Regions from separate parts of the Mesobacillus sp. MER 48 genome, predicted to be linked through region 2. Evidence: riboswitches for the same ligand, from Rfam matches in the RefSeq annotation. Region 2 holds a riboswitch; the other holds the start of a gene.
The links. A riboswitch is a leader RNA that binds a small molecule or an ion and turns the genes downstream of it on or off. The one in region 2 is predicted to bind FMN.
Positions count from the first base shown of each region.

Region 1: it holds a riboswitch for FMN, as region 2 does, so the genes downstream of both, M3593_RS03655 (ECF transporter S component) here and ribD (bifunctional diaminohydroxyphosphoribosylaminopyrimidine deaminase/5-amino-6-(5-phosphoribosylamino)uracil reductase RibD) in region 2, are expected to answer to the same signal.

Region 1 covers NZ_JAMAUR010000001.1:713,306-716,719, forward strand. The annotation lists gene M3593_RS03645 (YpbB family protein) at 1-253, opposite strand, end outside; gene M3593_RS03650 (ferredoxin) at 622-870, shown strand; gene M3593_RS03655 (ECF transporter S component) at 981-1,562, opposite strand; FMN riboswitch at 1,726-1,857, opposite strand; gene serA (phosphoglycerate dehydrogenase) at 2,146-3,414, shown strand, end outside.
Region 2 covers NZ_JAMAUR010000006.1:106,893-110,306, forward strand. The annotation lists gene M3593_RS18695 (spore germination protein) at 1-518, opposite strand, end outside; gene M3593_RS18700 (metal-sensitive transcriptional regulator) at 681-1,022, shown strand; FMN riboswitch at 1,079-1,224, shown strand; gene ribD (bifunctional diaminohydroxyphosphoribosylaminopyrimidine deaminase/5-amino-6-(5-phosphoribosylamino)uracil reductase RibD) at 1,354-2,436, shown strand; gene ribE (riboflavin synthase) at 2,449-3,105, shown strand; gene M3593_RS18715 (bifunctional 3,4-dihydroxy-2-butanone-4-phosphate synthase/GTP cyclohydrolase II) at 3,117-3,414, shown strand, end outside.

The sequences.
Region 1 (3,414 bases), on a different contig from region 2:
GTTCAAGTACCTCTTCCCCTCCGGACGTTAATTTAACTTTCGATTCTGCTATCTCCTCTACCAAACCGCTGTGCTTCAGCCTTTCGACCATTTTTTCCAGTCCATCCCGGGTAACAGAAGAGTATGTAGAGAAATACGGGGTGATTTTATATAGATGAGCATCCTGGATAGTCTGTGATGAGCGTTTGCCCTGTAAAAGGTGAAACACAGAATAAATCGTCCTCTCACCATTGATTCTTTTCAATATCGACAAAATAACAGACTCCAAATAGGTTATCCTCATACTATCACCCTTGAAATTAATGCCTATGATGGCTTAAAACATTTTTCCATCCATTTGCCTGCCACATTTTTTTGGGTATAATAAACAAAGCTGACGGAAAAAATTCCTGTCCTGCTATAGCAGAAAAATAATATACCATTATTTTAACATGAAAATGTCGAGCAGAATGTTTTATTTTCAGCGTAAAATCCATTCAACGCCTTATCTGATAAGCATTCTCAATACTTTTTTTATTGAAATGTTGGCGATACAGTTTTACAATAGATATGAGGAATACGTTTTCACTGATATTGGTGAAAACAGCATATTATTGTTAAACACTTGGGAGGAATTATATCATGGCTAAGTACACAATTGTTGACAAAGAAACTTGTATTGCATGTGGAGCTTGCGGTGCAGCTGCTCCAGATATCTATGATTACGACGATGAAGGCATCGCATTCGTAACACTTGATGACAACGAAGGTATCGTTGAAATTCCAGACGTATTGATCGATGACATGATGGATGCATTTGAAGGATGCCCGACTGACTCAATCAAGGTTGCTGACGAGCCATTCGACGGAGACGCAACGAAGTTCGAATAAGACCATACATAAATTCCCGCTTCCTAAGCGGGAATTTTTTTATTGTGTCTGGGAAAAAGCACCAAAAAAGCAACGGTGCAGGCCGTTGCTTTATATCGTCAATTATAAAATTAGGCACTCTTATAATTTTGCTGTCTTTCGATCCACGTTTTCATTCTCGTGAACATTAGCATGAACACAATAGACATCATCAGGCCTTTAACAAAGTTGAAAGGCAGGATACCCGCCACAATAAACTGTTTTGTTTCTGGACCAGACATTGCCGGCATATTCAGGAACAATGTATAAGCAGGCAGGAATACATAGTAATTAAGGACACTCATCAGAATGGCCATGCTGATCGTCCCTGCCACTAAGGCAAATGTCATTCCCTTTTTAGTTTTTACCCGCTGATACAGATAGTAAGTTGGCAGAATGAATAAAACTCCTGCAGCAAAGTTGGCAGAATGGCCTACTGGCACTCCAGTTTCACTGCCTGTCATGAAGTAATCAAGGATATTCTTTATAAGTTCTACTAAAATACCAGCTGCCGGACCGAAGATCAAAGCAGCGATCAATGCAGGAATATCACTGAAATCGACCATCAAGAATTTTGGAAACGGCGGCAGCGGAAAATTCAGCAACATTAAAACATAAGATATACTGCTCAACATTCCAATTGAAACCATTGCTTTTACACTAAATTTTTTCATTTCCCTCTCTCCTTATAGAGATCCATCTCACATAAAGAAGAAAGGTTCAGCATTCACATACCCATAGACAAATAAAATCCCCCAAGTTTTATGCTTGAGGGAGAATTGACTAAGGCATGCTTAATAAACGTTCAAACCTGCATTTTTTGAACGTCTGCAGAACCTCCATCTTCTCCCATCCAGACTATACTGTCGGCTTTGGAATCGCACCAAATCCTGCCTCAAAAGGCTCGCGGGCTTAGAGAAGATACTCATTACCGCCGATCGGGAATTTCACCCTGCCCCGAAGATAGACCATATTTAATTAACATGTTTATTATACTGAAAAAAAGAATTTTTGTGAAGATGTTTGCTTGTGACGTTTTTATGTCCGCACCAAATCAATCCTATACTCCTTCCTGGCTGAATATGATTAGGAAAAGCCTGCAAAATTCGGAAAATCAAGCTTAAATCCCAATAGTGACTTCTTTTTATGGGAGCGTTTACATTGAATTCAAGAACATTAAGAGGATTTGACAAAAGAATATTCGTCTTGTAAAATAATCAGAAAATTATTTTTATTTACATAAGGGAGTGGGCAAAAATGTTTCAAGTGTTAGCTGCTGATTCAATCAAAGAACAAGGCTTGCAGCCATTGCTGGAGTGGGAGCAGGCAGAAGTGTACACAGGGGGAATTGATTCCGGACTTGTCAGTTTGGAAAAAGTCGACGCGTTATTAGTAAGAAGTGCGACAAAGGTGACGGCCGAGCTGCTCGACTCCATGCCTTCACTGAAAATCATCGGACGTGCAGGTGTCGGTGTTGATAATATTGATATTGCCGCAGCGACGAAAAGAGGGATTGTCGTCGTCAACGCCCCAGACGGCAATACGATTTCCACTGCTGAACATACTTTTGCGATGATGTCTGCATTGATGAGGAATATCCCGCAGGCACACTCAACCGTAAAAAATGGGGAATGGAAAAGAAATCAGTTTATCGGGAATGAACTTCACAGCAAAACATTGGGAATCATCGGATTAGGAAGGATCGGATCCGAGCTTGCCAAAAGGGCAAGGGCTTTCGGCATGTCCGTTAAGGTGTACGATCCATTTTTAACGAAAGAACGAGCAGATGTCTTAGGAGTACAATTATCTACTTTCGACAACGTTCTTCAGGAAGCGGATATCATCTCCGTCCACACTCCTTTGACGAAAGAAACAAAAGGGCTTCTTAACGAAAGGACTTTGAGCCAGACGAAAAAAGGGGTCTATCTCCTCAATTGCGCCAGAGGCGGAATCATCGATGAGATGGCCCTCGCCCACTTTATCGAAAAAGGCCACGTAGCAGGTGCTGCCCTCGATGTTTTCGAAGTCGAACCCCCAGGGGAACACCCTTTACTTAAATTTGATTCCGTCATTGTCACCCCACACCTTGGCGCCTCAACGAAAGAAGCACAGTTGAATGTCGCTACTCAGGTTGCCAGGGAAATCAGGACTTTTTTTGAAAATAATCCTGTTGCCAACTCAATTAATCTGCCGGCCATGTCCAAAGAAATTTATGAAAAAATACAGCCTTTCCACCAGCTTGCAAAGGAAATGGGGAAAATCGTATCGGAATGCCATAACAAAGGCGTAAATGAATTGACAGCCACCTATTCAGGGACGGCTGCTGAACTTGAAACCTCCTTTTTGACAAAAGCACTACTTTCAGGTTTTTTCGAAAATCGAATTGATGTGAAGGTGAATGAAGTGAATGCGATTCATATCGCGAAAGAGCGTGGAATCATGGTCGGGGAAAAAGTGACCGGAAACTCGTTCGGCTATGCAAACACCGTGACCATCACCGCAAGCGGAGACGGAGATGATTTTACA
Region 2 (3,414 bases):
TTATCGCCTAACTCATGGTAGTTAACCGTGAATTCTGGATTTTTAATTCTAAGCCTTAGCTGGCTGATATTTGTTTCAAGTTTTTCAACGAAGCCATCATGTGCGCCGCGAACCACTGCTTCATTTATCGGTTCCTGTATGGCACGTTGGATATCCTTAGGGAATGTGAATAACCAGGCTTCGTCCCGTTCGCATATGAACAAAACATATCCACCGCTGAGGATGCCGCTGATCATTTCCTCTTGTGTATTCACCGGTGCACCATTTAACGACTTAAGCTCAGCGGGTGTAATCTTCGAATCTTCCATCAATAAAGGAATCAATAATAGTTCCTTGAATTTGTCGGGCGACACCATGGTTTCAAGGAAACAAAAACGCAATGTGCAATTTCCTCTTTTAAATTCAGACTCTTTAAAGTCTGCAGTCTGCTGAAAGATTGCTTTAAGTTTTTCATATCCACTGCAATGAACTTCTTTTTTCTCGCTAATGGATGCAGGAAGCCGGAACTTTTTCATCATCACACCACTTTTTTGCTTAATAGAAACTTTATTAATATATTCGTTAAAAATAGTTATCCCTTTTAAAACGTTTTATATGTAAAAGTTGATTGTGAATTTGCGATTATTTACTGTGTAGGGGTATGATAAAATATAATTAAAGATGTAAAAGGGGGTTTTTAGATGGACATTTTAGAGCCCGAAGTACACCCGGCTGAATGTGGTGACAGCTGCTGCTCTTCAGAGCGCAAAAGCCATCACTCTGAAAAAACGAAAAAAAATCTCGTCACGAGATTGAATCGGATAGAAGGACAAATACGCGGCATAAAAGGACTTATTGAAAGAGATACGTATTGTGACGATGTGATCACACAAATTTCTGCGACTCAGGCGGCATTGAACAGCGTGGCTAAGCTGCTGCTTGAAGGCCATATGAAATCATGCATCGTTGAACGGATTCAGGAAGGTGATAACGAAGTGATCGATGAACTGTTGACGACGATTGAGAAACTGATGAAAAAATAAAAGGTCATTTTGTTTTCTATTTATGAACATGTTCTGTATAATGTCACTAACTTAATATATTCCTTCGGGGTCGGGTGAAATTCCCAACCGGCGGTGATGAAGCATGTGCTTCTTAGTCCGTGACCCGGTTAACATTTGTTAAACGGTGGATCTGGTGAAACTCCAGGGCCGACAGTTAAAGTCTGGATGGGAGAAGGAAAAAACGAGGATTAGAAACAAGGGAGCAGTATACCCTTTTTTTACCCTCTAGTTTGACATTGTCTTTTTTAGGACCCCGAAGCGCTTATGTTTCGGGGTCTTTTTATATTTTTTAAAAGAGGGAGGGATGAAGGTGAAGAATCAGGACTATATGGCCCTTGCCATCAACCTCGCAAAAGCAGCGGAAGGACAGACCACCCCGAACCCCCAGGTTGGCGCTGTGCTTGTAAAAGAAGGGCAGGTCGTTGGCATGGGCGCCCATTTGAAGGCAGGTGAGCCGCATGCCGAGGTCCACGCGATCCGAATGGCAGGTGAGAAAGCGAATGGGGCAACTCTCTACGTGACACTTGAGCCGTGCAGCCATTTCGGGAAGACGCCGCCATGTTCGAATCTTGTCATAGAGTCGGGCATCAAAAAGGTGTTTGTGGCTTCGGTTGACCCTAACCCGCTCGTTGGCGGAGCAGGAATCAAAAAGATGCGTGAGTCGGGAATTGAGGTTGAGGTTGGATTATTGGAGGAAGAAGCTATTGCTCTTAATAAGGTGTTTTTTCATTACATAAGCACAGGGCTTCCATATGTAACCTTGAAGTCAGCCACAAGCCTTGATGGCAAAGTCGCAACAGTGACCGGGGAGAGTAAATGGATCACCGGGGAGCAAGCGCGTAAGGACGTCCATCACTTCCGCCATACACAGGATGCCATTCTGGTTGGCGTCAATACCGTCATAACAGATAATCCAAGCCTCACAACCAGACTTGAAGCTGGCGGGAAAAATCCTATCCGGGTGATTCTGGATTCCACCCTCAGGACGCCTTTAAAATCAGGGGTGATCCATGATCAAGCAGCTAAGACAATCATCGTGACAGGAGCGGGTGCCGAGCCTGAACGGGCAAAACAATTTGAAGAACAAGGCATCGAAATCATCAAGCTTGAGACTGAGAAAGTCGGAATTAAAGAAATGCTGGAAAAACTGGGGGAGCGCGGCATTACTTCACTGTATGTTGAAGGCGGTGCCGAAGTCCACGGCAGTTTTTTAAGGGAGAAGGCTTTTCAGCGGGTGGTTACCTATATTGCACCAAAGCTGATCGGCGGCAGAAATGCTCCGTCAGCATACGGAGGCGAAGGCATTGCCCGTCTGGACGAAACAGTTCCCTTGAAGGTCATTGATGTAAAGCAAATCGGCCAGGATATCCGGATCATTGCTGAGCCGGTCTAGAGGGAGGTTAATATGTTTACAGGGATTATTGAGGAAATAGGGACCGTTGCCAATATCCAGCACAGCGGTGAATCTTTTGTGCTGACAATTGATGCAAAAAAAGTCCTGACAGATGTCCATCTTGGTGACAGTATTGCTGTCAACGGAGTATGCCTCACTGTCACGTCTTTTACAGAAAACAGATTTTCGGTAGATGTGATGCCCGAGACAGTCAAAGCTTCGAGCCTGAAAACTGTCAGGCGAGGTTCAAAGGTGAACCTGGAAAGAGCGATGGCAGCCGGAGGCCGGTTCGGCGGGCATTTTGTTGCCGGCCATGTGGATGGAGTGGGGATCATCAAAGGGAAAACCCAAGTTGAAAACGCAGTTTATTATGAAATTCAGCTTGATCCCGAATTGCTGAAATACGTCATTATGAAAGGCTCCGTCGCAGTTGATGGTACAAGCCTGACTGTTTTCGGGATATCGGAAGACAGCTTGACCCTGTCGCTGATTCCGCTGACCCTTTCGGACACGGTTCTCGGCTTCAAGGATAAAGGCGATATCGTCAATATAGAATGTGACATGATCGGCAAATATGTAGGTCACTTCTTGAGTAACCAGGTTCCAGCAGCTCCAAAAAGAGGAAGTAATATTACAGCCCAATTCTTAGAGGATAACGGGTTTATGTGAGGGTGATGAAAATGTTTGATCCGATTGAAGAGGCTATATATGAACTCATGCAAGGCAATGTAGTCATCGTTTGTGATGATGAGGACAGGGAGAATGAAGGGGATTTTATCGCGCTGGCTGAGAAGGCAACGCCGGATGTCATCAACTTCATGGCGACGCATGGCCGGGGTTTGATCTGTGTTCCAATTGAAACAGAACTGGCACAAAGCCTTGATCTGATACCGATGGTTTCTCGCAACACTGATCCGCATGGTACTGCCTTTACCGTTAGTATCGACCATAAGTTCTCTACAACAGGGATTTCTGCGT